Regions from separate parts of the Micromonospora sp. NPDC050417 genome, predicted to be linked through region 1. Evidence: riboswitches for the same ligand, from Rfam matches in the RefSeq annotation. Region 1 holds a riboswitch; the other holds the start of a gene.

Region 1 (14,432 bases):
GGGGGGCCGCCGGGGCGCGGGGGGGGGGGGGGGCGGGCCTGGGGGGGGGGGGTGGGGCCGGGGGGGCCCCCTTCCCCCCCCCCCCCCCCCCCCCGGCGCCCCTCCTTACACCAACGTCAGGCGGAGGCGTATCCGGGCATGGGGTAGGTGGCGAGGAGGTCGGACACCTCGCCCGCGATCCGGTCGAGGGTGGCCTCGTCGTCCTTGACCGCGGCGGTGACCGCCTCGTCCATCCAGGCCGCCACCTGCGGCATCTGCTGCTCCGTCAGGCCCCGGGTGGTGAGTGCCGCCGCGCCGAGCCGGATGCCGGACGGGTCGAACGGCTTGCGGGTGTCGTACGGCACGGTGTTGTAGTTCAGTTCGATGCCGGCCCGGTCCAGCGCCTGGGCGGCCGGCTTGCCGGCGATGCCCTTGCTGGTCAGGTCGGCCAGGATCAGGTGGTTGTCGGTGCCGCCAGAGCTGAGTTCGAAGCCCCGCTCGACCATGGCGGCGGCGAGCGCCTGGGCGTTCGCCACGACCTGGTGGGCGTACCGCCGGAAGTCCTCGGTCGACGCCTCCTTGAGGGCGACCGCGATGCTTGCGGTGGTGTGGTTGTGCGGGCCGCCCTGGAGGCCGGGGAAGACCGCCTTGTCGATCGCGCTCGCGTACTCGGCGGTCGTCATGATCATGGCGCCACGCGGTCCACGCAGGGTCTTGTGGGTGGTGGTGGTGATGACGTCGGCGTGACCCACCGGCGACGGGTGCGCCCCACCGGCGACCAGGCCGGCGATGTGCGCGATGTCGGCGACCAGGATCGCGCCGACCTCCCGGGCGATCTCGGCGAAGCCGGGGAAGTCGATGGTCCGGGGGACCGCCGTGCCGCCGCAGAAGATCACCTTGGGGCGCTCACGCAGCGCGAGGTCGCGCACCTCGTCGAGGTCGATCCGACCGGTCTCCCGGGAGACCTGGTAGCGGACCGGGGTGAACCACTTGCCGGTGGCCGAGACGGACCAGCCGTGGGTCAGGTGCCCGCCCATCGGCAGGGCCATCCCCATCACCTTGTCGCCGGGGGAGAGGAAAGCCAGGTAGACCGCGAGGTTCGCGGGGGAGCCGGAGTACGGCTGGACGTTGGCGTGGTCGACGCCGAAGAGCGCGCGGGCCCGCTCGATGGCGAGGGTCTCGATCGGGTCGATGAACTGCTGACCCTCGTAGTAACGCTTGCCGGCGTAACCCTCGGAGTACTTGTTGGTCAGCACCGTGCCGCTGGCCTCAAGCACGGCGGTGGAGACGTAGTTCTCCGAGGCGATCATGCGCAGCTTGTCGTGCTGGCGCTTGGCCTCGGACTCGATCAGGGCGGCCAACTGCGGGTCGGCGGCGGTCAGGGTGGGAATGGGCGGTACGTGCATGAGCGTCCTCCTGGCTGATCGGCGCTTGCCCGACTGCGGGGCGCGGAAGGGCAAGGCTCGCACCGGGGCCCTCTGTCCGGCCTGAGCCGGTTCAGACGGTCCCGGCTGATGTGCACCCAGGCGCGCGGTGCACGATCTCGGTCGCTCCCCGGTGGTTTCTTCCACCTCGCCGCGCCAGTCGCCTTAACCGCCCTGATCGTAGCCGCCCCGCTCCCCGTCACACCCCACGCCACCCCTCTCCTCTCGTGGATCTAGGGCGGTCCGCGTGGGTGGATCACCGATCGTCCGGATATGCCCTAGAACGGGGCGGGGGGTGGGGCGGTGCTGCCTCGGGGGGTGAGGTGGGCGGTCTCGTCCTGCAAGCTGGTGACGGGGTTGCCGGCGATGGCGGCGAGGAGCTGGCGGGCGGCGTGGGCGCCGTACGCCGGAATGTCCCGGCTGAGCGCGGTGAGGGACGGGTGCACGAGCTGGCAGAGCGGGGAGTCGTCCCAGGCCACGATGGAGAGATCGGCCGGGACGGAGAGCCCCATCTCCTGCGCCACCGCCAGCCCGGCGATCGCCATCACGTCGTTGTCGTAGACCAGTGCCGTCGGTCGTTCGGCGGAGCTGAGCAGCCGGCGGGTGACCCGGGCGCCCTCCTCGCCGGTGTAGTCCGAGGGCACCGTACGGGTCTGGTCCAGTCCGAGTCGTCGGCAGACCTCGGTGAACGCCTCCGTACGGATCTCGGTGTGCAGCAGTCCGGGCAGGCCGCCGATCCGGGTGATCCGGCGGTGGCCGAGTGCGACCAGGTATTCCACCGTCTCCACCAGGGGCGTCTCGTCGTCGGCCCAGACGCTGGCCAGGCGGCCGGTGTGTCCAGGGCCGCCGATCACGACGGTGGGCAGGCTCATTTCTTCGAGCGCGGGCACCCGTTCGTCGTCGACACGCAGGTCGCAGAGGAAGACGCCGTCAATCCGGCGCTCGCCCCACCAGCGCCGGTAGACGCCGATCTCGGTCTGGGGGTCGGCGACGATCTGAAGGGTGAGCGCGTACGACCGGGCGGAGAGTTCGGCCTCGACGCCGCTGATCAGCTCCATGAAGAACGGTTCGACACCGAGGGTGCGGGCAGGTCGGCACAGTGCCAGCCCGACGGCGTTGGCGGTCGCGCCGCTCAGGGCGCGGGCGGCGCTGTTGGGGTTGAAGCCGATCTCGCGTGCGATCGCGAGGATGCGTTGCCGGGTGCTTTCCGAGACGCCCGGCTGGCCGTTGAGGGCGTATGAGACGGCACCCTTGGAGACTCCGGCCTGGCGGGCGATGTCCGCGATCGTGGGCCGTTTCACCGGCGCTCCTCATTGGTTCGGCCGGAAACGTTCCGGGGCTGCGGTCGTCATGGTGCCGGATCGGGGGCGGTCCGGCGAGCCCGGTACGCCGTGCCGCCGTGCCCCGGTCCGAGGCGTACGGAGCTGAGGCGGCGATGAGCTTTTCCGGTTAAGCATAACGACCAGGGTGCTGTCGGTCCTTCGTGGCGGAGGCGTCGTAGGGCGGGAATAGGTGCTGTTAACGGCGAGATGGACCGATTCCACGCCTCGCCCAGCGGGCTCAGGTAGACCGAGGACTTGCGTATGCGAGCGTCTCTGACCCGCCATTGACATGAATGTGGGCCGCCCGTACGGTGGCTTCACTTATCCGGTTCAGTCAGCGTTCCTCGATGTCAGGGGGCGTTCCCGTAGGTGGAGGATGAACATGGGAGGGTTTCGCCGCAGTGCTCCGTGGAGCCACGTGAGCCAGGGGGTGCGGTCGTGACCGCCCGCCGGAGCCTGCACCAGGGCTGGTCGCTGCAAGCGTTGCCAGGACCGGGAGTGCCCGGGGAACTGCCCGAGCGGGCGGTACCGGCCACGGTGCCAGGGTGCGTGCACACCGACCTGCTCGACGCGGGGCTGATCCCCGACCCGTACCTCGACGCGAACGAACTGACGCTGGCGTGGATCGGGCGTACCGACTGGGTCTACGAGACCACATTCGACTGGGACGACGAGACGGCCGACCGGGTCGACCTCGCGTGTGCCGGGCTCGACACCGTCGCGACCGTCACCCTCAACGGCACCGAACTCGGGCGCACCGCGAACATGCACCGCGGCTACCGGTTCGACGTACGGTCCGCGCTGGTCCCGGGGGAGAACACGCTGCGGGTCCGGTTCGACTCCCCGTACCGCTACGCGGAGGAGCAGCGTGAGCGGCTCGGCAACCGGCCCAACGCGTACCCGGAGCCGTTTGCCTTCATCCGGAAGATGGCCTGCAACTTCGGCTGGGACTGGGGCCCGACACTGGTCACCGCCGGCATCTGGCAGCCGGTCGAGTTGCAGACCTGGTCGGTCGCCCGGTTGGCCGAGGTCCGACCGCTGGTCACCGTCGATGACCGGACCGGCCGGGTCGAGGTACGGGTCGAGGTCGAGCGCGCCACCGACGCGCCGCTGACCGTCGCCGCCGCCGTCGCCGGGGTGCGGGCCGAGACGGTCATCCCCGCCGAGGAGACGGTGGCGGTGTTGCGGCTGACCGTGCCAGACCCGGAACTCTGGTGGCCGCGCGGGTACGGCGGACAGCCCCGTTACCCGCTCGACGTGACCCTGCACGACGGCGACAGCACTGGCGACGGCGACGGCACCGGCCGGTTGCTCGACACCTGGCAGCGCCGGATCGGGTTCCGCTCGCTCCAACTCGACACCAGCGCCGACGAGCACGGTTCCGCGTTCACCGTCGTGGTCAACGGGACGCCGATCGTGGTCCGGGGCGTGAACTGGATCCCGGACGACGTCTTTGTCACCCGGGTCACCCGCGACCGGCTCGCCACCCGGTTCAGCCAGGCCGTCGAGGCGAACGTCAACCTGCTCCGGGTCTGGGGCGGCGGGCTGTACGAGACCGAGGACTTCTACGACCTCGCCGACGAGATGGGCCTGCTGGTGCAGCAGGACTTCCCGTTCGCCTGTGCGGCGTACCCGGAGGAGGAGCCGTTCGCCACCGAGGTGGCCGCCGAGGCCCGGGAGCAGGTGATCCGCCTCGCCAGCCACCCGAGCCTGGTGCTCTGGACCGGCAACAACGAGAACATCTGGGGCTGGCACGACTGGGGCTGGCAGGAGGAACTCGGGGACAGCACCTGGGGCGCCGGCTACTACTTCGAGCTGCTCCCCTCGATCGTGGCCGAACTGGACCCGACCCGCCCGTACTGGCCGGGCAGCCCGTGGTCCGGGCGACCCGACATCCACCCGAACGACCCGGCCCACGGCAGCATGCACATCTGGGACGTGTGGAACCAGGTCGACTACACCCACTACCGCGACTACAAGCCGCGCTTCGTCGCCGAGTTCGGCTTCCAGGCACCACCGGCGTTCTCGACGCTGCGCCGGGCACTGAGCGACGAACCGCTGGCCCACGACTCGCCCGGCATGGCGCACCACCAGAAGGCCACCGGTGGGGACGAGAAGCTTCAGCGGGGACTCGACGCCCACCTGCCGGCGCCGGTCGACTTCGACGACTGGCACTACCTGACCCAGCTCAACCAGGCGCGGGCGATCGCGCTCGGGGTGGAACACTTCCGCGCCCTGCGCCCGATCTGCATGGGCACCATCGTCTGGCAGCTCAACGACTGCTGGCCGGTCACCTCGTGGGCCGCCGTCGACGGCGACGGGCGGCGCAAACCCCTGTGGTACGCGCTGCGCCGGGCGTACGCCGACCGGCTGCTGACCGTACAGCCGGCCGACGACGGGTTGAACGTGGTCGCGGTGAACGACGGGCCGGACGGGTGGCGTACCTCGGTCACCGTCACCCGGCTCACGCTCGGCGGCGAACCGGTCGGGAAGACGACGGTCGAGGTGGACGTGGCACCGCACTCGGCGGCGACCGTACCGCTCCCGGCCGACGTCGCCGTCGCCGACCAGCCCCGCCACGAGCTGCTGCTCGCCGAGGCGACCGGTACGGGCGAGCGTGCGTTCTGGTTCTTCGCCGAGGACCGCGACATCCCGTACCCGACAGCCCGTTACGACACGGTGGTCGAGTCGGAGCGGGCCGCCTCGGGATACGTGGCCCGGGTACGGGTGACCGCCCGGACCATCCTGCGGGACCTGGTGCTCGCTGCCGACCGCCTCGACCCCACCGCCGAGGTGGGCGACGCCCTGGTCACCCTCCTGCCGGGCGAGTCGGTGACGTTCACCGTCACGTCGGCGGGCCCGCTCGACGTCGCCGCGCTCGGGGCCGGGCCTGTCCTCCGTTGCGTCAACGACCGACCCGGCGCCTGAAGAGGAAGCGAATCAACCGGCGGTCCGGCAAATCCGCACGGTCTGCTCAGGACGCGACTCCCCGCCGGGGAACTGTCCAGGCCGGGTGTGGTCGTCGCACTGCCCGCCGCTGTGACGGGCGGGCCGGGTCGGCTCGGTGGGCGGGACGTCGTCGTCCTGGACCGAGTCGATCTGGCCCGCCCGGGGCGGCGACGACTGCGTACGCCGCGACCATCATTGCGTCGCCGCTGACCGTCACGCCGCCGCGATCACCTCAATCTCCACCAACCAGGCGTTCACCAGCGTCTGGACGACGATTGCCGTGGTGGGCACGACCCGGCCGCCGAGAGCGGCGACGCGGGCTTCGGCGTTGGCTTCGGCGTAGGAGGCATCCGTCAAATAACTCGTCAGTCTCACGATGTTGTCGACGGTCATGTCGGCCGAGGCGAGGATGGCCCGGATGTTCGACCAGATGAGTTCGAGCTGTTCGGCAAGGGTGCTGCCCGGCGTCCCGTCCGGGTGCAGACCCATGGTGCCCGCGACGAAGAGCAGACGCTCCGCGCCACGCACCTCCATCGCGTGCGCATAGTCGCTCGTGGCCGGGTAGACGCCGTCCGACGGACGGTGTGGCTTCAGCTCCATCCGATCATATTTTCAGGGAAACGACGTGGTAGCCATGCGTCTACCCCGACGACGAGGGAACCCCCCGGCGGGCGGTTAGGAAGGGGCCCTTCCTATACAAAAAGCGATAACAAGGGGCCCTTCCTTACTCCGGGACGCGGCGGTAGGCGCCGTCGCTGGCGGAGGTGGCCATCGAGGCGTACGCGCGCAGTGCCGCCGACACGGGGCGCTGGCGGTCGACGGGCGTGTACGGCTTGTCGCGCTTCTCCTGGGCGACCCGGCGGGCGTCGAGCACCTCGGCCGGCACGTTCAGTTCGATCGACCGGGTCGGGATGTCGATGACGATCTCGTCGCCCGGCTCGACCAGTGCGATCAGGCCGCCGCCGGCCGCCTCGGGCGAGATGTGCCCGATGGAGAGGCCGGAGGTGCCGCCGGAGAACCGGCCGTCGGTGATCAGCGCGCAGTCCCGGCCGAGGCCGCGTCCCTTGAGGAACGAGGTGGGGTAGAGCATTTCCTGCATGCCGGGGCCGCCCTTGGGGCCCTCGTAGCGGATCACCACAACGTCCCCGGCGACGATCTCCTTGGCGAGGATCGCGGTGACCGCGTCGTCCTGCGATTCGTAGACCTTGGCGGGTCCACGGAAGCTGAGCCGGTCGGCCGGGACACCGGCGGTCTTCACCACGGCGCCTTCCGGGGCCAGGTTGCCGTGCAGGATGGCGAGCCCGCCGTCGACGGTGTAGGCGTGCTCCCGGTCCCGCAGGCAGCCGTTGGCCGCGTCGGTGTCCAGGGTCGCCCACCGGTTGGTGGTGGAGAACGCCTCGGTGGTGCGGACCCCGCCGGGGGCGGCGTGGAACAGTTCGACCGCCTCGGGGGTGGGGCTGCCGCCCCGGATGTCCCAGTCGGCGAGCCACTGGTCGAGGTTGGGGGAGTGCACCGAGTGCACGTTCCGGTTGAGTAGGCCGGCCCGGTCGAGTTCGCCGAGGATGGCCGGGATGCCACCGGCCCGGTGCACGTCCTCCATGTGGTACTTCGGCGAGTTCGGGGCCACCTTCGCCAGGCAGGGCACCCGGCGGGAGATGGCGTCGATGTCGGCGACGGTGAAGTCGAGTTCCGCCTCGCGGGCGGCGGCGAGCAGGTGCAGCACGGTGTTGGTGGAGCCGCCCATCGCCACGTCCAGGGCGACCGCGTTGTCGAACGCGGCCCGGCTGGCGATCGAGCGGGGCAGGACCGAGTCGTCGTCGCCGTCGTACCACCGCTTGGAGATCTCGACGATGGTCCGGCCGGCCTCCTCGAACAGCGCCTTGCGCGCGGCGTGGGTGGCCAGGACCGAGCCGTTGCCCGGCAGGGCCAGCCCGATCGCCTCGGTGAGGCAGTTCATCGAGTTGGCGGTGAACATGCCGGAGCAGGAGCCGCAGGTCGGGCAGGCGGAGCGCTCGATCGCGCCGAGTTGGTCGTCGGTGACCGCGTCGTTCGATGCGGCGATCATCGCGTCGATCAGGTCGATCTTGTCGTGCACGATCCCCTCGATCGCCACCGTCTTGCCGGCCTCCATCGGGCCGCCGGAGACGAAGACGGTGGGGATGTTGAGCCGGAGCGCGGCGAGCAGCATCCCGGGGGTGATCTTGTCGCAGTTGGAGATGCAGACCAGCGCGTCCGCGCAGTGCGCGTTGACCATGTACTCGACCGCGTCGGCGATCAGCTCGCGGCTGGGCAGGGAGTAGAGCATGCCGCCGTGGCCCATGGCGATGCCGTCGTCCACCGCGATCGTGTTGAACTCCCGGCCTACCCCGCCGGCCTCGGCCACCGCGTCGGCGACCAGGCCGCCGAGGTCCTTGAGGTGGACGTGACCGGGTACGAACTGGGTGAAGCTGTTGGCGATGGCCACGATCGGCTTGCCGAAGTCGTCGTCGGTCATTCCGGTGGCCCGCCAGAGCGCACGCGCCCCGGCCATCGTCCGGCCGTGTGTGGAGGTCTTCGACCGCAGGTCAGGCATTGCACCAGTGTTACACCGTCGGCGCGGAACGGGCCGGGGCGCCGCATCGCGCGTCCAGAACGCGGGAAACGGCGACAATCGGCGCCCCTTACGTCCCGCCTGATCACTCCCGCCCGATTCGTCGTGGCGAATGTGGGGTCGACACCTGCCCGACTTGTCTTTCCCGGTCAAACTAGGAGCCCCCCGTACCCCACGGGACGGCCGGTATCCGGCACAGTGGATGCGTGCAACTCCCCTCGGTCGCGACGGTCGTCGCGGTGATGGGTGGGCTCGCGGCGGTGGCCGGTACGTCGGTGCTGATCTTCTCAGGGCTTCGACGGACCGGTATCCGACGTCAGGCCCACCTGATCATCGCTGGCGGAGCCGCCCTGGCCACGATCAGCGCGATCGCCGGCCTGGTCGGCATCCTCAGCATGGCTCCGCACTGGGTCCACCACCAGCCGCAGCGGATGCCGCTCGCCACCGTGGTCGCGATCGGGATCTCGGTCAGCAGCCTGGTGCTCTGCGCGGGGGTGTTGCGGCTGCCGGGCGCCACTCAGAGCAGGTCGGCCACGCTTCGCCTGATCCTGGACGGGGTGGTGATCGGGGCGGCGCTCTGGTTCGTCGGCTGGGTGCTGCTGGCCGAGCCGACCCGGCTGCTCGGCGACGCGACCCCGAGGGGCTGTCCGGCGATCCTGCTTGCCACGGTGGTCGCGGCCGGGGCGGTCGGGTTGGTCTTCGTGGTCGGCGTACGGGCTCCCTGGCCGCGCCGGGAACTGTTGTCGATCGCCGCCGGGGTGATCCTGGTCGCGGTGGCCGGCCTCGGTCTGGCGGCCGGCATCTGCCAGGCCGGTCCGGGGGTGGCGCTGACCGGTGCGGTTCTGCTCTCGGTCGGCTTCCTGTTGCTCTTCGCCGGCCTCCGCTCGCCTGACCCGGTCGGTGAGGTGGACGCCGACATCATCCGGCGGGGCAGCGGCTACGCCTTCCTGCCGATGCTCGCGATGGCCGTGTCGGCCGTCTACCACCTGCTCCGGATGGGCGACTTCACCATGCTCGGCATCGTCTGTGGCAGCGTGGAGGGGTTCGCGCTGGTCGCCCGGCAGTCTCTCGCCCTGCGGGACGTCCGGGCGTACGCGGGCCGGTTGGCCGAGCGCGAGGCGCACTTCCGGGAGCTGGCGCACACCGACCCGTTGACCGGATTGGCGAACCGGCGTGGACTGCTCCGCGCGTTGCAGCAGGAGTCCGGGTCGGGCGCGCCGTGCGTACTCCTTGGTCTCGATCTTGATGGTTTCAAGAACGTCAACGACCTGCACGGTCATGACGTCGGGGACGCGGTGCTGGCCGAGGTGGCGCAGCGGCTGCGGCTGAACCTGCGGCCCGGGGACGTGGCCGCCCGGCTCGGCGGCGACGAGTTCGCGGTGCTGATGTGGGCCCGGCCGCCGGAGGCGCAGCGGGTGGCCGAGCGGCTGCTCGGCATCCTCGGCCGCCCCTACGACCAACCGGTCGGGCGGATCTTTCTCTCGGTGAGCATCGGGGTGGCCGGGCAGGCGAGCGCACCCGAGGTGGAGACGCTGCTGCGCAACGCCGACCTGGCGCTGCGCTACGCCAAGCAGCGGGGGAAGAACCGGGTCGAGCGCTACGACGTCGCCTACGACCACCTGCTGCGCCGCCGGACCACGTTGGAACACGAGATGCGCGGCGCGATCGAGCGCGACGAGCTGCACCTCGCCTTCCAACCGGTGGTGGCGGTGCCGTCGGTACGTCCGGTCGGGGCCGAGGCGCTGCTCCGCTGGCACCACCCGAAGCTGGGCAGTGTCCGGCCGGACGAGTTCATCCCGTTGGCCGAGGAGTGCGGCATGATCGCGCAGCTCGGCGCGTGGGTGCTGCACCAGGCGTGTCACCAGTTGTCGATCTGGCTGGCGGACGGGCACGACGTCTGGGTCTCGGTGAACGTGTCGCCGAAGGAGCTGCACGCCCCGGAATATGTGGTGCAGGTCGCCGAGGCGCTGCGGGCGCACCGGGTGCCGCCGCAGCGGCTGGTGCTGGAGGTGACCGAACACGCGGTCGCGACCGACCTGGACGAGCTGATTCGCCGGCTGGCCGCGTTGCGCGCCACCGGCGTACGGATCGCCCTGGACGACTTCGGGGCGGGTTACTCCTCCCTCGGACAGCTACGGAAGCTGCCGATCGACATTCTGAAGATCGACCACAGTCTGGTTGCCGAGCAGGAGCCGATCCGGGCCCGGGAGAGCGGTGAGCGCCGGGTCTTCGCGCCGATGGTCGACGTGGTGATGCGGCTCGGTCACCAACTCGGGTTGGAGGTGATCGCGGAGGGGGTGACGAACCCGTTGGAGCTGGCAGCGGTGGTCGAGGCCGGCTGCCGGTTCGGACAGGGACAGCTCTTCGGCTGGGGGGTTCCGGCCGAGCATCTGGAGGCGATGCTCGATGCCGCGACCTCGCCCGGAGCGCGTGCGGTGCCCGCGCCACGAAACCGACCTGCCCAGAATCTGGGATCAGTTGACTCATCGCGTGAGATGCGTCAGGCTTGACCCCATGTCGTCGACCAGGTCGTTTCGAGTACTTACCTGAGCGCACTCTCGAGTCAGAGAGTGCGCTGGCCCCGTGCATCTGCACGAGGGCCGTTTTTATTGGCCATCTCCCAGTCAACGAGGCGGGTCCTTCCACCTCGGCCCGGGTGCCAAGCCTCGCGTACGGGTGACCAGCCCGGCCGAGCGGACGTCGGGCGAGCGGATCCCCTCATCGGGCGGGCTTCCCCCGCAACGCACCACGCAGACAACACCGATCTGAGTTAAAGGCCTGAATCGCTATGACGAGACCCACGCCAGAGACACTCGCCCACACCGCGCGTCGAAGTCGGCAGAGCGCCGAGGTGGTAACCGACCCCGCTGAGCAGCTCGCCCGCCGCGCCCGTACCGGGGGTATCGAGGGTGGCGCGGCCGGCCAGGCGACCCGTCGGGCCCGCCCGGCCGACGAGTCCGGTGACACCGCCGTCGCGCCACTGCCCGGCGGGGTGCCGGGTCCCGCGCGGGTCGTGAGCCCGACGCCGGTCAGTGGCGCGGGGTCGTTGGTCAAGTCGCTGGAGGCGCTCGGCGTCGACGTCGCGTTCGGCATCCCCGGTGGCGCCATCCTGCCCGCGTACGACCCGCTCTACGATTCGTCCGTGCGGCACATCCTGGTCCGTCACGAGCAGGGCGCCGGCCACGCGGCGACCGGATACGCGCAGGCCACCGGCAAGGTCGGGGTCTGTATCGCGACGTCCGGCCCGGGGGCCACCAACCTGGTCACCCCGATCGCCGACGCCTACATGGACTCGGTGCCGGTGGTCGCGATCACCGGCCAGGTGGCCCGGCCGTCGATCGGTACGGACGCGTTCCAGGAAGCCGACATCCAGGGCATCACGCTTCCGATCACCAAGCACAACTTCCTGGTCCAGACGGCGGAGGAGATCCCGCGGGTGCTGGCCGAGGCGTTCCACCTCGCGTCGACCGGCCGCCCTGGCCCGGTTCTGGTCGACATCCCCAAGGACGTGCTCCAGGCGCAGACCACCTTCTCCTGGCCGCCCACGCTCGACCTGCCCGGATACCGCCCGACCCTGCACCCGCACGGCAAGCAGATCCGCGAGGCGGCGCGGCTGATCGCGACCTCCCGTCGACCGGTGCTCTACGTCGGTGGCGGTGTGCTCAAGGCAGGTGCCACCGAGGGGCTGCTGCGACTGGCCGAGTTGACCGGCATCCCGGTGGTCACCACGCTGATGGCCCGGGGCGCCTTCCCCGACTCGCACCCGCAGCACCTCGGCATGCCCGGCATGCACGGCACCGTCGCCGCCGTGTACGGCCTTCAGAAGGCGGACCTGATCGTGGCGCTCGGGGCCAGGTTCGACGACCGGGTGACCGGCCAGTTGGATTCCTTCGCCCCCGGCGCGGCGATCGTGCACGCCGACATCGACCCGGCCGAGATCGGCAAGAACCGGGCCGCCGACGTGCCGATCGTCGGTGACGCGCGGCACGTGATCGACGAGCTGATCGACGCGGTGCGGGCCGGTGGGGAGCGTCCCGCCGGTGCCGGTGGGCGGTCGGTTCCCGGCGACCGGACCGAGTGGTGGGAGCAGCTCAACGACCTGCGTGAGCGCTACCCGCTCGGGTACGACGAGCCGACCGACGGCACGCTCGCCCCGCAGTACGTGATCAAGCGGCTGGGTGAGCTGGTCGGTCCGGACGCGATCTACGTGGCGGGCGTCGGCCAGCACCAGATGTGGGCGTCGCAGTTCATCTCGTACGAGAAGCCGAACACCTGGCTCAACTCCGGCGGGCTGGGCACGATGGGTTACGCGGTGCCGGCGGCGATGGGTGCCAAGGTCGGTCGGCCGGAGACCGTGGTCTGGGCGGTGGACGGCGACGGCTGCTTCCAGATGACCAACCAGGAGTTGGCCACCTGTGCCCTGGAGGGCATCCCGATCAAGGTTGCTCTGATCAACAACGGCAACCTGGGCATGGTCCGGCAGTGGCAGACGCTCTTCTACGGTGAGCGTTACTCCAACACCGAGCTCGGCACGCACAAGCACCGGATTCCGGACTTCGTGAAGCTCGCCGAGGCACTCGGCTGTGTCGGCCTGCGCTGCGAGACCGCCGCCGACGTGGACAAGACCATCGAAGCGGCGATGGCGATCAACGACGCCCCCGTTGTCATCGACTTCGTGGTCGGCAAGGACGCCATGGTCTGGCCGATGGTCGCCGCCGGCACCAGCAACGACGAGATCATGTTCGCCCGGGACGTCCGCCCGGCTTTCGAGGACGACGACCTGTGACGCGACGACCTGTGACGCGACGACCTGTGAGGCGGAGTACGACATGACCATGCACACGCTCTCCGTGCTGGTGGAGAACAAGCCCGGCGTGCTCGCCCGGGTCGGTGGGCTCTTCTCCCGCCGTGGCTTCAACATCGACTCGCTCGCGGTCGGGGAGACCGAGAACCCGGACGTCTCCCGGATCACGATCGTGGTCAACGCCGACTCCTCACCCCTGGAGCAGGTCACCAAGCAGCTCAACAAGCTGGTCAACGTGTTGAAGATCGTCGAGCTGGACGCGTCCGTCTCGGTCGCCCGCGAACTGGTGCTGGTGAAGGTGCGGGCCGACCGGGCCGCCCGGGCCCAGGTGCTGGAGACGGTGAACCTGTTCCGGGCCCGGGTCGTCGACGTCGCGCCGGACACCCTCACCATCGAGGCGACCGGCACCCCGGACAAACTGGATGCGCTGCTGCGTGATCTGGAGCCCTTCGGAATCAAGGAAATGGTGCAGTCCGGACTGGTGGCCATCGGGCGCGGCTCGCGTTCGATCACCACAGGCTCGGCCCTGCGTGCCGCTTAGGACCGGTGGCCCGGCCATCGGGCGCCGCATGAAAGGGAAGTTATGAGCATCGAGATTTTCTACGACGACGACGCCGACCTGGGCCTGATCCAGGCCAAGAAGGTCGCGGTCCTGGGGTACGGCAGCCAGGGCCACGCGCACGCGCTGTCGCTGCGCGACTCGGGCGTCGACGTGGTGATCGGTCTGCCGGAGGGCTCCAAGAGCCGGGTCAAGGCCGAGGAGCAGGGCCTGCGTGTGCTGACCCCGGCCCAGGCGTCCGCCGAGGCTGACGTGATCATGGTGCTCGCGCCGGACACCGCCCAGCGCTCGCTCTACGCCGAGGCGATCGAGCCGAACCTCACCGAGGGCAAGGCGCTCTTCTTCGGCCACGGCCTGAACATCCGGTACGGCTTCATCACCCCGCCGGCGAACGTCGACGTGGCGATGGTCGCGCCGAAGGGCCCGGGTCACCTGGTCCGCCGCCAGTACGTCGACGGCAAGGGTGTGCCGGTGCTGGTCGCGGTCGAGCAGGACGCCAGCGGCACTGCCCTCGCGCTCGCCCTCGCGTACGCCAAGGGCATCGGTGGCACCCGCGCGGGCGCGATCCGGACCACCTTCAAGGAGGAGACCGAGACCGACCTCTTCGGCGAGCAGGCGGTCCTCTGCGGCGGCGCCTCGGCGCTGGTGCAGACCGGTTTCGAGGTGCTCACCGAGGCGGGCTACGCCCCGGAGATCGCCTACTTCGAGTGCCTGCACGAGCTGAAGTTGATCGTCGACCTGATGTACGAGGGCGGCATCGCCCGGATGCGCTACAGCGTCTCCGACACCGCCGAGTACGGCGACT
Region 2 (14,432 bases), on a different contig from region 1:
TCCTCATCCACCGACAGCCGCACCGCCCCCGCCGGCTCCAACGCCCGCTTGGCATACGTGGTCTTTCCCGAACCGGTCAACCCCACCAGGAAAAACACCACCGGCACCCGCTCGCCCACCTGGCCTCCTTCACCCTCACTCGCCCCGACCACCGTGACAGTCTGCCACCTTCCCCACACCCCAGGAGCCGCGTCGATGTCGCAGCGTCTTGTTGTCAACACCCTCCGGACCTACCTCCGACACGGACACGGCTGTGCCCAGCTCGCCGCCCGCCTCGATGACCATCTGACCCGCCACCCGGTCACCGCCACCGGCCACACCGTTGACGGCATAACCTTCCCGAACCTCACCACCACCGACATCATCCAGCGCTACCTCTACCTGTTCGGCACCTGGGAACCGCACCTCACCGCCTGGATACGCCGACGCCTCACCCCCGGCGACACGTTCATCGACATCGGCGCGAACATCGGCTACTACAGCCTCCTCGCCGCCCACCTCACCGGCCCGACCGGTCGCGTCGTCGCCGTCGAACCCTCCCCACACTTCACCCAAGCCCTCGCCACCGCCGCGCACACCAACCGGCTCAACAACATCCGGATCGTCCGCGCCGCCGCCTCCGACACCACGGAGCGGATCACCTTCTACACACCAGACACGGCCAACCTCGGCAACACCACACAGGTACCACCACGCGACTCCAGCGCCGCCGCATTCCAAGCCGAGGCCCAACCCTTGCCCAACCTCACCACCACACGCGAACTCACCGGGGCCCGCATCATCAAGATCGACGCCGAAGGAGCCGAAGCCGCCGTCATCCGAGGGCTCGCCCCCGCGATCAACCAACTGCACCCCTCGGTCGAGCTGGTCATCGAGGTCACCCCACGACTACTCGCCAAGCAAGGGCTCACTCCCGCAGATGTCACCGACCCACTCACCGCAGCCGGCTTCCACGCCTACCGCCTCAACAACGACTACGCCGCCGCGAGCTATCCCCGCGCCCGACGCCACCCCATCGCCCCTCAACGATTGACCACCCCGATCACCGACATGAGCGACGTCATCTTCTCGCGAACGGACGCCGCGTCCCTGCCGTGACCCCTGAAACGCGCTGGCCAACAATCCGCCATCTACACGAAGCCGTGCCCACGATCCTTGGTGGAATCGACGCGTCAAGGGTTGCCACGCCGACAGACCTAATCGCTCAAGCAGCGCGTAAACATCCCGCTCGGAGCCGCTGTCCGATCCCGGCTCGTGGTCCCTGCCCTGGGCGCCTCGGCTATTGCTCGCGCCGCGACGGGGACGACACCACCGAACCCTCCGAGTCGTGCCTGACACGCCGGATCATCGATATCTGGTATAACGACAGCAAGAACTTGGAAGCAACCCATGGCAGCTCGGCAGGACCAGAGTGGGACAGACACAAGGACTAACGGCGGGAGAGCGGACTTTGATCAAGAAGACGGGCCAGCGCCGTAGTGGCAACCCGGCGCGGCGACGGGAAGCCATAGGGAGCCGACCCCTGCGGCGACGAGACTTGCCGCCGCTTGACGGCGATGAACCGCTTCGCCACGACACGGCGTTGAAGTTCGTGCAGCTCACCCGCTCCCCGTCTAATGATCTCGTTGACCAGCGGTGGGATGCCGCAGAGGCGCCGGGTAGCGCTCCCGACCATGCTCGAATCGAACGGTTGTGGGCAGAGACGTTCGATATCCCAACCGCCAGCCGTCATCGACTCCGCGAATTACTCAAGTATTTTTGGGAGTCGCAAACGCCGGCATCGATCTTGTATGCCGTCGCTTACCACTATCCCGCCGTACCCCCATGGGGATCACCGCTTCCTGACCTAACTATCACCATCGAGCGAATTAGAGAACGTTTCACGGCGAGTCGCATCCTGGAGCACGGCGAGTTCATGACAGCATGTCTCGCTTGGCGCTTGGCCTATTACATGGATGACATGGGTCAAATAGGCCCACCACCACCCCTTGATGCCATTCCCAAATGGCAGGAGGCATACGAGCGCGGCATGGAGATCGGCACCGAGTGGAAGGATTTCAATATGAGCCTCGATCCTCGGGGAGGGCAGTGGATCGCAGGTCAGCCTTGATCACTGTCGACCACCGTCCAGGCTCATTTCCCGCCACTAATGGCTCTCATCATCGGACTCCAGTTTCTGCCATATTTGCGCGCTAGCCTTTCGGTCCGGCGAGGAAACCGGACGATAGGTCCAGCGGCTATTCGGACCGAGGATGCCGCGATAGCCTTCTCGGCTGTCGTCGAAGTCAAGTAATGCCGCATGGGTGCGGGCTAGATCCCCAAGATAGGCAACTTCGTATTCATCCGCCCGATAGAGGCGTTCATCCAGCACGTCCAGCATGCCTCCGACGTTAACAACAGCCGCAATCTTGCGTACACCTGTGATGACATCTCGGGTAGTCAAAACCTCTTGGTCGGGGCCTCCGCTCAGAGGAAAGCCAACCCCCATCTCGCCAACCAGGCGCCATCCACCGTCTGGATGCTCGGCCACAGGCAGCCATGCCTGGGCCTCTCGCTTCCGACAGCTCTCGGTAGCCCTGTCGTCCCATGGCCATAAACCTTCGCGATCAGGCCAAATGAGCTGCTCAACCGGAGGAACAACGCCCTGGTAGAAGCGGTGCAATGTACCGAATAGCGAATCGTTCCAAGATCGATCCACCGGACGAACCTGGACAGGGAAGCCCTGAATGACATTTTCAATCAGATCGCCCTCCCGGGACGGGGTGTCATGACGGGAAAGATCGACGTATTTCTTCAACCAGCCATTCATGTCCGATGGGTGGAGACCGAACATAACCACCTCTGGCCGCCGGAATGTGTGCCATAGCCCAATGGTGAAGACGAACGGAATTGTGGTTTCAACGGCCATTCTCGCGAATCCGGCCGAAGATACTTCCTCGACAAGGAAGGCATCGCGAGTTGTCAAATCTTGGGCACAAGCGAGGCATTGGCAGCCAGCATCAGTCACCGCTGGATGTTACATCCACCATCGAAGGTACGCGGGTGAGCATCGCCAGCCGCGCCGCCACAAGGATGTTACGTAGAAGGCATCTCGGGTGGCCCTCCCCACGGTGACCCGAGGCCGGGTTGCGTTGGCTACGGCGCCCGGCCTGGCGTTACGAGGGCGGATCGCCTGACCTGGGCAGGTGATGTCAGTCTGGTGAGATGGAGTCGCGCTACGCGGACTGGAGAAAAGACGCCAACCGCCGCCGGAAGCTCGCTGAGCGGCTGGCATGGGATCTCGCGCACCCGGATCCGGCCGCGCCGCGCGAGTCGTTGAGTGACTTTGTCGCGGGGGCCGCGATGCGGGTCCGGTGGGCCTCGGCTATCGAGGCTCAGATCGCGTTCGAGCAGGCTCCGCGCTTGATCGGGTTGGGTGGGGAGTTGGGCCGTGTCGAGGGGCGTGGCGGGGTGATCTTGTTCGTGCACTGTCTGCGGGATGGCTTGGATGACTGGAGCCTGGTTGTGCCGTTCGAGCCGTTCACCGGCCCGGTGTTGGTGTGCGTGGATGACCTCGCGGATCACTGCTTGTGGGTTTCGGACGACGATCCGCAGGCGCGGGAGGCGTTGTCTCGGCTGCACACCGAGATCACCTTGGCGTTGGACACCCGTCGTGAGTTGGACGCCCGGGGTGGTCTTCCTCCGGGCTGACGGGCCGTGTCAGGGCTGCGGGGTGGCCTCGGTGGCGAGCTGCGACCGGGGCTGTCGAGGCCGCGGTGGAGTGGGCTGGACGAGGTCGTCTCGGCCGAGGAGTCGGGCGAGGATGTGGGCGGTGCGTTTGCGTTGCTTGGAGGCGTTGGTCTCGCTGATGTTCAGTTCGGCGGCCACGTCGCGTAGGGCTTTGCCGTCGAGGTAGGTGCGGCGGATCAGGTCGGCGTGTAGTGGGGTGATGCGCGCTCGGCCGGAGCTGTCGTTGGCTTCCCGGGTGAGCCGGTCGAGCACGTCGTGAACGGTCTCCCGGTTGGCGTCGCGGAGTTCGGTGTCGGGTTCGGGGTTGCCGTGCCGGGAGATCGGGGTGTGCTCGGCGGCGAGGGTGTCCAGATCATAGGTCGGCGGGCGCTTGCGGCGTTTGCGTCCGCTGGTGCGGGTCAACGCGGTGTCGGTGAGGCGGGGGAACACGCGGGGTGCCGTGAGGTCTAGGTCGTGCAGGGTGAGCAGGAACTCGATGGCGAGGGTGAAGTGCACCTGCCGCGCCCGGTCGGGGGTCAGGGTTCGGGTGAGGGTGTTGACCTGGGCACGCAGGTGTGGGTAGGCGACACCGAGGGCGTAGAGGTTCCAATCGCCGCGCCGGGTGCGGGCCAGCTCGCCGAGGTGACGCCACGCGCGGTCTCGCGCCTCCGGCGCGGACCGGATGACGAGGAGCCGGAAGTCGAGCATGAGCAGCGGCACCGCGGGCGTGTCCGGGTCGATCACGGTGCTCGGGATGGTCAGAACGGTTCGGCTGATCGCCTCCGTTTCGATCTGACCGAGCGGGGTGAGATCGGCTCTCCGCACGCCCGCACCGGGCTCGGGCACTGACGACACGGCGCGCGTCCTGTCAACGACGGCGCGCGTCGGGCTCGTCCCGCCGGCCTCTGCGGTTCATCCCTGTGCGCCCCGTCCCGTTGCCGCTCACGCCCTTTGACGTGGGCAGGTGTGGCGCCCACGATCACGAGCGTACGCGGAACCCGATCAAGATTTTTCGTGCCGAGGTGGCAGGTTCGGCCGAGGTCGGTTCCCTCTTTCTGAATAGGGGCCGGGTGGGCTGTCGGAGGCCGCCCGGTGCGGCCGGGCGCTGTTGATGCCTCTGACCTCGGCGTTTCCAATCGGCGGTCCGATTTTGTAATCCCTATGTGTGGGGGTGCTACGCCAGGCGAGGGATGCCGAGTCCGCACCCGTCCGGGCTCGCCCTCGTCGGTCGGGAGGTGTCAGAGGTTGTCAGGACAGCGTGACGGTCGCGGTGAGGGTCTGTCAGGTCACCGGGCAGAGTCTGTCGACGCCGGCAGCGCCGCTGACAGAAGGCGACGGCCGAGGGTTGCCCGGTTGATGGTTGAACAGCCGCCTTTGGCCTTGAACAGCACTCTTTGGACAGTTTCGTTGGTGACAGTCCGGTGGCCGGGGAGTGGTGCTCGGCAGGGCGGGCTGTCAGGGCTGGCCGGAGCCCCACCAGGGTTGCGGATTGCTCTCGACCCGATCCGCAACATAGCCCGGCGTGTTCACGCTGGTCAGCGCCGATTCGGCCGTCCTCGTCCGACCGGCGACTGACATTACATGTCCCCCAAGGGGCGCGATACACGCGTAACAACGATAGGAGGCCCGCCTTGGCGGCCCACACCACCAAACGGCTCCGGGCCTCGGGAGGCCCCAACGAACAACTCCTGCTCCTGCTCAACGACCACCGGGTCATGACCACCGAACAGCTCTCGCGTGCCACCGGCACCCCGGCCCGTACGGTGTTGTACCGGCTTGAACAGCTCCGTACGGCACACCTGGTCGACTACGACCGGCCCGGACGGCAGACCGGTAGCGCACCGCATCACTGGTGGCTGCGTCCCGCCGGGGCACGCCTGATCACCGGTACCGCCGTCGCGGACGGACGCCGGCCCTCGGCCATGTTCAGCGCCCACGCCGCCACCATCACCGAGGTGTGGCTCGCCCTACGCGAGCACGGACCCACGGTCGGGCTGACCATGACCGGGTGGGCCACCGACCGAGGCGGCTGGCAGGAATGGGAAGGACCCACCTCCGCGTGGGGCAGCAGCACCACCAAGCGCCTCACCCCCGACGCCGTGTACGAAGCCGTCCTAGCCGATGGGCAGGGGACGGCGGCGTTCATCGAGGTCGACCTCGCGTCCATGACACAAACCCAGTTGAAGGCCAAACTCGACCGCTACCGGGCCTACACCCGTGACCAGGCGTGGCACGGCCGGTTCCCGCACTGCCCGCCCCTGCTGCTGTTCACCACCACCGGCCACCGGGCGGTCACCTTCACCCGCAACGCCGCCAAGCTGCTCCAAGAAGAGAAACCCAGCCGCTACGTACGACGACTCGTCAGCGACTTCGACCTGATCAGCGAACACGGCCGGCTCACCGTCACCGCGAACGGTCTCGTCCGCGACCCCGCCCACGCCGTCACCGAACCGGTCTGGAACCTCACCGACCCCGACGCCGCCGAGACCACCCTCACCGAGATCCTGACCGAACGCGCCAACGTCACCACCGCCGCTCAACCCGCCTACGCCCGCGAGCGCGCCGAAGCCCTCGCAACCGAACGCCAACACACGCTGCAACGCCTACGCCGTTACCGCACGCAACTCGAAACCCTGCTCGGCCCCACCGCCGTCGACCTCATCGGCTACCTGCTCCACGACCATCACGACCGCCGTGACCCGTTCACCCCCGACCTCGACACCAGCGCAGTCCTCGCCAACCTCGCGGACTGGTACAGCCGCCACACCAGCGACACCAGAGCCACCCAGGCCCAACGTGTGACGCTCAACCGGCTCCATCAGGCGGCCTGGTCACACCAGGTCCACCAGCTCGCCCGCCTCGCCGCCACCGGCGACGACCGGCCAGCCTGGTACACCGCAGCCGCCCACCTCGCCCAACCCCGGCTACTCACCCCGGACGAGCACCGCCGGCTCGACCAACCCCGCACACGCGAGCAAGCCCAAGCCGACATCTGGCGCGACTGGACCCCGCCCGGCCACCGCGACTACACCAGCCGACTCACCTACGAGCAGTGGCGCGACGAGCAGGTCAGCCACCAGTGGCAGAGCACGTCGTGGTGGCAACGCCAGCGCACCAGCCGAGACGAACTCGCCGCCGAGTTCGACAACGAACACCTCACCGCCTGCGCCCGCTGCGGGCTGACCCTGCCCACCAACGACACCGGAACCTGCCCCGGCTGCCGCCACACCGAGCGCATACCCCACGACCAACGGCACACCATCACCCCACTGGCCGACCTCATCGCCGCGCTGACGAGGAAGGCCGGGTAGGCACCCGGCGGCGGACGGGTCGGTAGCCGGACCGCAAGGCGGACGGCTTCCTGATGTACGGCACCCCTCAATTCGACCGCGCCCGGTCGAATTGGCGGCCAAATGCCATATCTCATGGGTTCCGAAGGGTTCCGGCGAGCGTCCGAGACGCCTAGCCATATCGAGACTGATCTAGGTCTGTAGCAAGACCGGCGCGGTGCCGCAGGCCGGAACCCTTCATCTGGCCTTCCGGGGTCGGGACCGATCGCATCGGCCGAGTTGCCTCTTCCCTGTGACCGGTACCCGGGCGGCCACCAGCACTGTGATCTTCTGCCGTGGTTCCAGCCGCCGACACAGGTCACCCCTGCGCCTTATCGCGAAGCCGTCGAGCTCTTCGACCAAGACCGGGGGCTGTGCCGGTCGCTGGGATCACGACCGGCTGATCGGATGTCGCGCCGCCGAGCGCTTCCATGAGAGTGCCGCGTGATCCTGTCCAGGGGCTGGACGATGCCGGATCTGTTGCGTGAGAAGGGATTCGAAGGTTGAGAGTGTTCTGTGGGATCGACTGGTCCGAGCGGCATCACGATGTCGCCCTGGTCGACCAGGACGGGCAACTGGTCGCTCGACGTCGGATCACCGACGACGCGGCCGGGTTCGCCGTCCTGCTGGAGATGCTGTCCGCCGCCGGGGACCAGCCGGACGAACGAGTGCCGGTCGCGATCGAAACCCCGCGCGGGCTCCTGGTGGCCGCGCTGCGGGCCACCGGGCGACTGGTGTACCCGATCAACCCGATGGCCGCCGCCCGTTACCGGGATCGGCACAGCGTCGCCCGTCGCAAGTCCGACCACGGCGACGCCATGGTCCTGGCGAACATTTTGCGTACTGACCAGGCCATGCACCGTCCGCTTCCCGTCGACTCGGAGCTGGCCCAGGCGATCAGCGTCCTCGCCCGCGCGCAGCAGGACGCGGTATGGCACCGCAACCGCATCGCCAACGAACTGCGCTCGCTGCTGCGCGAGTTCTACCCCGGGTTCCTGGCCGCGTTCATCAACCGCACCGACGGCCTCGCCGCACCGATGGCACGCCGGATCCTCGCCCTCGCGCCCACCCCAGCCGCCGGTGTGAGGCTCGACATCGACGAGGTGACCGCCGCCCTGCGCCACGTCGGCCGCAAACGCGGCATCAACGCCGACGCCGAAGCCATCACCGCCGCACTGCACGCCCCGCAACTACGCCAACTCCCGCAGGTGGAACAGGCGTTCGGCCGCCAGGCCGCCGCGCTCCTGCGGCTACTCGACGCCGCCTGCACCGCGCTCCACGACCTGACCGACGCCACCACCGAGGCATTCGGCCACCACCCCGACCACGACATCATCACCAGCTTCCCCGGCCTGGCCGAGGTCTCCGGCGCCCGAATACTGGCCGAGATCGGCGACGACCGCGCCCGCTTCACCGACGCCCGCGCCCTCAAGGCATACGCCGGCTCCGCACCCATCACCCGCGCCTCCGGCCGCAGCCGCACCGTCGTACACAGACGCGTCAAGAACCAACGCCTCGCCGCCACCGGCTACGTGTGGGCCTTCGCGACCCTAATCACCTCACCCGGCTGCCGCGCCCACTACGACCGACGACGAACCGCAGGCGACCGCCACGCCTCCGCCCAACGCAACCTGTTCAACCGACTCGTCGGCCTCCTGCACCACTGCCTCACCAACCGGACACCCTACGACGAGAACCGCGCCTTCCCACCGTCCACGGACTAACCCGTCCGCCATACTGCTCGGCGGCCTAGCTGACAGCCCGTTTGGCTGGTCATGGACCGACCCGGTCGCCGCACTGAGTTCGACGGCGGGCCGCATTCGGTGCCCCTGGGTGACGGAGGCCCGCAGTACGGCGCACCGCTCGACTCCCGGATCCGAGCCGATGACAGTGCGTCTGCCGCGCTTCAGAGCGGAGACTGACACCGGGGTCAGTGGCGGAACAGCCGCAGCCCGGTACGGGTTACGCCGATGCCGTGCCTGCGTGCAGCTTCGGCCACCGCATTCGAACGGGTCGAACCGCCCGGCTCAGCGATGTGCCGCACGCCGAACTGGGCTGCCTCGGTGATGTTGTCCTCGAACGGTAGGGCCCCGTCGGAGGCCAGGCTGACCTGCTGTAGCGGTACCGGCGGATCGATTGCCTCAGCGAGCCGAAGCTGTGCGTTGACACGGTCTTGGACCGACGCGAAGCCGGCGACCTCGGCCGGCGGGACGAACCGGCGCTGGTGCCACAGGCGAGCCTTGATGCCGGCGAGCCGGATGCAGTCCACCCGTGACTGCTGTCCGGCGCCAACGCCGAGCGTTGCCCCGTCACGGACCAGGACGATCGAGTTCGACTGGGTATATCGCACTGTGGTCAGCGCGAGCCGCAGGTCGGCAGACAGCCCGTCCGGCAGCGGAGCGTCGTCGCGGCGCTGGACGAAACGCAGCCCATACAGCTCACGCAACTCCTCGTTCGGCGGCTCGAACGTCGCATCCGCCTCCAGGATCAGATACGTCCCCTTCTTCTTCGCCGACAACATCGCGACCGCACCCGGCTCGTATCCAGGAGCGATGATCCCGTCGCTGACCACCCGCCGAAGCAGATCGGCGAGCTCAGTGGTGACCGGCGCGGACACCGCGACCATGTCGCCGTACGAACTCTTCGGGTCGGTGTCCCGAGCCCGGACGTAGGCCCGGCACACCGCATCAGCTCGCGGGTCCACCCCGAACAGGCCCGCGGTCACCAGATCGATCGGCCCGGCCAATGCCGCCCCAGCCGGCGACACGTGTTTGAACGACGCCGCAGCAACGGTCCCGTATTCGGCGGCAGCCTCCCGCACAAACTGCCACGCGCTGATCGCATCGAGCAGGTTCAGGTAGGAGGGATGCCCGTGCACCACGGTAAAAGGCGCCGCGCCGATCGGCTCGACCGACGCCGGACTCTGCTGAGGGTTCACGCCATAACGCAGCTGCACCAAGACCTCCGGACGCGAATAACTGAACGCGTCGTGGATACCCAGGCGGTCGGCACCGACGTCACAGCGGCTGATCCCCGGTGGTGCTCCACCCTCGCCAGTCACGGCCGCGATCACAGCATACCCACAGCTACGTCAAGCGGTTGCCATCCCGCTCGCCTCGCTCGACCGCGCCCGGTCGAACGCAATTGGCCGCCAATGGGCATATCTTGCTGCCGCAACCAGACCAAGATCAACAATCCTGGCGGCGACGCGCCCCGGACCGTTACCACCAGGCCGCCCGATGCCCGCCGCAGACCAGAACGCGATCACCGCACTTGACAACTACGGACCATCGGATGTCTTGCTCCCGGCCGGCCCTTTACGGGAACTGTCACCGCAACCGCGCTATGGGGCACGGACCAATCAAAACGGAACGGTACAGCACGGCACGAGCGGCGTACAGGCACCAAGGCCCGCGATCGACACGCCTGCGGCCGGTGCCGGTGAGGTTCCCGCCTCGTCGCTGCGAAACTGGTAATCCCTACTCCCCGCGTTACCAGCCGCTACCCGTAGCGCCGTAGCACCCGCAGAGAGCGGTAACGCCTCGGTGGGGAGCCGCTTCGGTGTGCGAATGAGACGGCACGAACGTGCCACTCTCCTCACACCTCTGTTTCCCGACCCGTGCCTGGTCTCATCGTCCCGTGCCGACTCCTTGACGGATAAGCCGTTACCGGCGGCTACGGGAAGCGCGGGTGGTAACACCCCCGCGTCATTCTCAACCGATAGAAAGGCAAACCAGCGATGACCACAACACAGCGGACCCGACGAGCGGCATTCACAGCGGAGGAAGATGGCCACAAGCCAGACGAGACCTAACCCGCGCCGTCGCCCACAAGGCGACCGGGGGACGCCCGAGCGCTCGGTTACGCCAGGAAGCGACCCCACCCCCGCCGAGAACCCGCCCGGCCAGTCCAACAGACGGACGTTACCGCTGGCCATTCACCCGCCCCGCACCCTGACAACAGCTGCGATCACGCCCCGATCCGACCCGCCAGCCCAACCCGACCCCGATCACCAGCCGAACACCCACCCCTTGGAGGTACAGGCGCTCATGCGGGCACGGCTCGCTGCGATGGCCGCACCCCGCGACACCGACGACCCCGAGCTAGCCGCGCTACGGGCCGTTCTACGCGACCAAGCGCTCATGGCCCACGTGACCGCCAACGTCGACCGGTGGCCGCCGCTGACCGAGGAACAGCGGGACACGATCGCCTCGCTGTGGCCGCCGCCAGCCCGATGACAGCGCTGCGCACAGGTGAGGGGAGCCCGCGAAGGGCTCCCCTCACGTTGCCGCTCCTGCTGCCGGCGTACGGGCCAACGTTCGCGTACGCCCGAACGTGCCCAGGCTCAACGGCCATCTCAGCGCGTTCGCCGCTCGGGAAGCAGGAGTAGCGAAGAAGCTGCGCACAGCGATGATGGAGCGCTAAAAGCGTTGAAATGCCTTGACCCGCCGATGCAACCCCACCTGCGTCCAAAAAGCTGCTGGAGCGAGAAGGTATGTCCGGCTAGCGTGGACGGTTATGGATGTGAACGCCCAGGATGACCTGCCGACGTTGCGTCGCTGGCTCGACGGCGTCGAAGACCACCCGCTGCGCTGGTTCTTCAAGTCCCGTCGCCGGGAGCCGCTGTGGCCAGGCGCGGTCTACGCCTGGTGGCGTAATCCGATCCTTATCCCGATCGAGGAGACGCTGGTTCTCCTTGAAGCCGCCGCGCCGGCTGGACTTGGCGCGAAACGGCGCGAGTTTCGGGCTGCCCGAGGCATGGGTCAGCCGGCGATGGAGAAGTTCATGCCGCTACGTGCGGAACTCATCGTCGCGTCACTGCTGGCCGAGGCGGGGGTGCCGTTTCGGTTCAACACCGGCGCCGGCCCGGACCTACTCGTCGGTGGCGATCCGCCCGCGCTCGGTATCGAGGTCAGCTCGCGCAGCCCGAGCAGTCTGTCGCACCTGAGCCGGGCGTTAAGCGCCGCGCTACGTGAGCGTGGCCTTCCGGACGGGGTTGAAATCTCCACCGATCCGATCCCGCCAGTTGCGATCCGCACCAGCGTTCAGCGGTCGATCATCGAGCAGTTCGTTCCGCCGGACGGCAGCCCCGGCGTCACCGCGCTGCGAGTGATGGCCGCCCCAGCACGGCCGGCCGACGGCATCCCGGCATCGTGGTTGACAATCCGTTGCGGCGGAGGCACCACATCGTTGATGGCGCCGTACAACAGCCCTCACATGCTGGCTCTGGCCCAGTCCGTCGCCGTAGAGGTGCTGCGTGATAAACGCAAGATCCGCCAGTCGCAGCAGTTACCGACAATCCTGATCGTCGACCTGAGCGGCGGCGACCTGCCCGACGTGCGCTACTGGGCGACCACCTTCGGTCCGCTGTGGCAGTCCACCGACGCTTATCTCGCCCTCGGCGCCATGCGGGCGCTCAACACCCGCCGCGTGCCCGAAGTCCGCTTCTCGGTCAACCCGTACGCCGATAAGGCTGCCGTAGGTGTCGTCGCCGAGCCACTGCGCGGTGTTGCCGCCCTTGCGGATCTCGCGAACCAGGCCGACCGCCGGCCCCGCTGAGAACGTTCGAGCCGAACGACACATGCCGGATCAAAATAACGGGGCGCCGGCCCTCGCCTTCACAGTTGAATCCACCTTGAAAGCAGACAAGATTTTGGCCAAAAAGAGGCAAGAGCAGTTCAGGGGCGAGTTGATGCTCCAGATCTCAGCCGGCCGGTTCTTTCGCGCTAGTATAGCGATAAACGAGCATATTCACCGGCACGCCGTCTATAGTAACGGCTGGCTTATAGAGTCCGCCACAGTAGAGTTACCCGTCGGGACCATCAATGGCTCCACCGGAGTCCAGGACATCTCCACCATCATGATCGAGGCAGTCGATCGTCTCGAGGCACAACGGCCAGATGGCACGGACGAATTTATGGTGGCAACCGGAGGATACGAACTCGTTGACGACATCGCTTACGTGATGAGTTTCGTCCTCAACCGGACCTTTAGTCGCAACCACGATGAGGTTCGGAGGCTGGTGTCTCGTGGCAGCCGCGTTGGCCGACATGGCAGTGCCGCTAGTTTGTTCCCGGGCCTGTTCAATCCACAGCAAGTTATTCAGCCCTCCCACATGGACGAAGTGAAGCGATTCATGGACGAGTTGATCGCCCTTGGTCGCGAAGAGTTCGCCCGAGTCATGCGGGTCATACGCAATACGGTGGACGCGACCCGACGCGCCATTGACGATTCCACGGGCGCATATACTGATTTCGTCGCCGCATTGGAGTCTCTCGGAGACGAACGCCTTACGACTCTAGCCGACTGGGACCGCTACGAGGGCAGAAAACGAAAGATAATTGACGCCGCACTCAGAGGTCAAGAAGAATCATTGGCCGATAAGGTACGAGTTGCGGTTCTGGAAGCTGACCGCGTCGGTCTTAAACGTCGGTTCGTATCGTCGACCCTGGCACGAGTCTCGTCGGCATACTACCGAGGCGAGGCGGCAGGCAAGGTGCGCCCGCCACGGTCTCCAGACCTTGAGCGGTTACTCGGCGTTGCATATGACATTCGATCGAAGAGAAGTCACGTTCTCGAGGATCTGGGCGAGGAGGCTTGGGTATTCACTGACGGCGCCGAAACCGTCTTCGAGCCGAATTTTAGTCGAATACTAACCCTCGCTGGCCTCTGGCGACTAGTCCGGCATGTTGTGCGCCAGTTCGTCGCCGACGCGCCTAAGACAGCGCCCGAGCCTTGGGATTACCGTAAGGCGCTCCCTGGGATAATCCAGGCGCAACTTGCGCCACAGTATTGGGTTTGGCAAGCGGGCGGTTTCGATAGCAAGACCGCAGAAAGATGGTTTAACGGTGTTGCCGAAGCTCTTATCGCCCACATCGCAGGTGATACCAAGGAAGGCATCAACCTCTCGCAGGTCATCGACAAGATTGAGAAGATTGCTCCAAATCTTCCCAAGGGTGACCCAAAGACAGCAATGGTCGCGATTTATGCACTTTGGCATGAATGGGTAGCACCAAAGGATCGCAGTCCTAACGCCGCAGTATTCCTCGACTCCCATCAGGAGTGCCTGGAGGCTCCCTCCCCTACTGCCTTCACGCTCGGCCTGCTGTCGAATCGCGGGCTTCCCGACTGGAGCGCAGACGAGTGGGCTGGACTCGCAACGACGCGACGAACTGCTCGAATCAAGGGCAAGGAAGCTCCTCTCCCCGCAGCCGTCGATGCCCTGCTCCAGCTCGAGACTGCTGACCAGTTGGAGGCGGTCGGGCGGCACGCCGAAGCTGTAGCTTTCGCGTCTAACGCTGTCGAAGAGCTTCCCGGGCATGAAGAGCTCCTAACCTGGGAGAAGCGACTGGTCGCAGGCGACCATGATCCTGCGTTCGACGTTCATAAATTCCT

Evidence for each region. A riboswitch is a leader RNA that binds a small molecule or an ion and turns the genes downstream of it on or off. The one in region 1 is predicted to bind ZMP and ZTP.
Region 2: linked by a shared signal. The riboswitch ahead of ACIBF5_RS09980 (hypothetical protein) and the one ahead of glyA (serine hydroxymethyltransferase) in region 1 are both predicted to bind ZMP and ZTP.

Annotation. Positions count from the first base shown of each region.
Region 1 covers NZ_JBITIH010000011.1:123,607-138,038, reverse strand. Annotated here, with positions in the region: gene glyA (serine hydroxymethyltransferase) at 117-1,385, opposite strand; ZMP/ZTP riboswitch at 1,493-1,577, opposite strand; gene ACIBF5_RS16495 (LacI family DNA-binding transcriptional regulator) at 1,682-2,704, opposite strand; gene ACIBF5_RS16490 (glycoside hydrolase family 2 protein) at 3,164-5,653, shown strand; gene ACIBF5_RS16485 (RidA family protein) at 5,888-6,274, opposite strand; gene ilvD (dihydroxy-acid dehydratase) at 6,399-8,246, opposite strand; gene ACIBF5_RS16475 (putative bifunctional diguanylate cyclase/phosphodiesterase) at 8,471-10,774, shown strand; gene ACIBF5_RS16470 (acetolactate synthase large subunit) at 11,053-13,050, shown strand; gene ilvN (acetolactate synthase small subunit) at 13,094-13,609, shown strand; gene ilvC (ketol-acid reductoisomerase) at 13,652-14,432, shown strand, end outside.
Region 2 covers NZ_JBITIH010000006.1:14,619-29,050, reverse strand. Annotated here, with positions in the region: gene ACIBF5_RS10020 (AAA family ATPase) at 1-119, opposite strand, end outside; gene ACIBF5_RS10015 (FkbM family methyltransferase) at 196-1,098, shown strand; gene ACIBF5_RS10010 (hypothetical protein) at 1,583-2,110, shown strand; gene ACIBF5_RS10005 (DUF4262 domain-containing protein) at 2,147-3,007, opposite strand; gene ACIBF5_RS10000 (hypothetical protein) at 3,205-3,690, shown strand; gene ACIBF5_RS09995 (hypothetical protein) at 3,700-4,533, opposite strand; gene ACIBF5_RS09990 (replication-relaxation family protein) at 5,340-7,019, shown strand; gene ACIBF5_RS09985 (IS110 family transposase) at 7,541-8,761, shown strand; gene ACIBF5_RS09980 (hypothetical protein) at 8,968-9,993, opposite strand; ZMP/ZTP riboswitch at 10,026-10,108, opposite strand; gene ACIBF5_RS09975 (hypothetical protein) at 11,087-11,275, shown strand; gene ACIBF5_RS09970 (hypothetical protein) at 11,556-12,596, shown strand; gene ACIBF5_RS09965 (hypothetical protein) at 12,619-14,432, shown strand, end outside.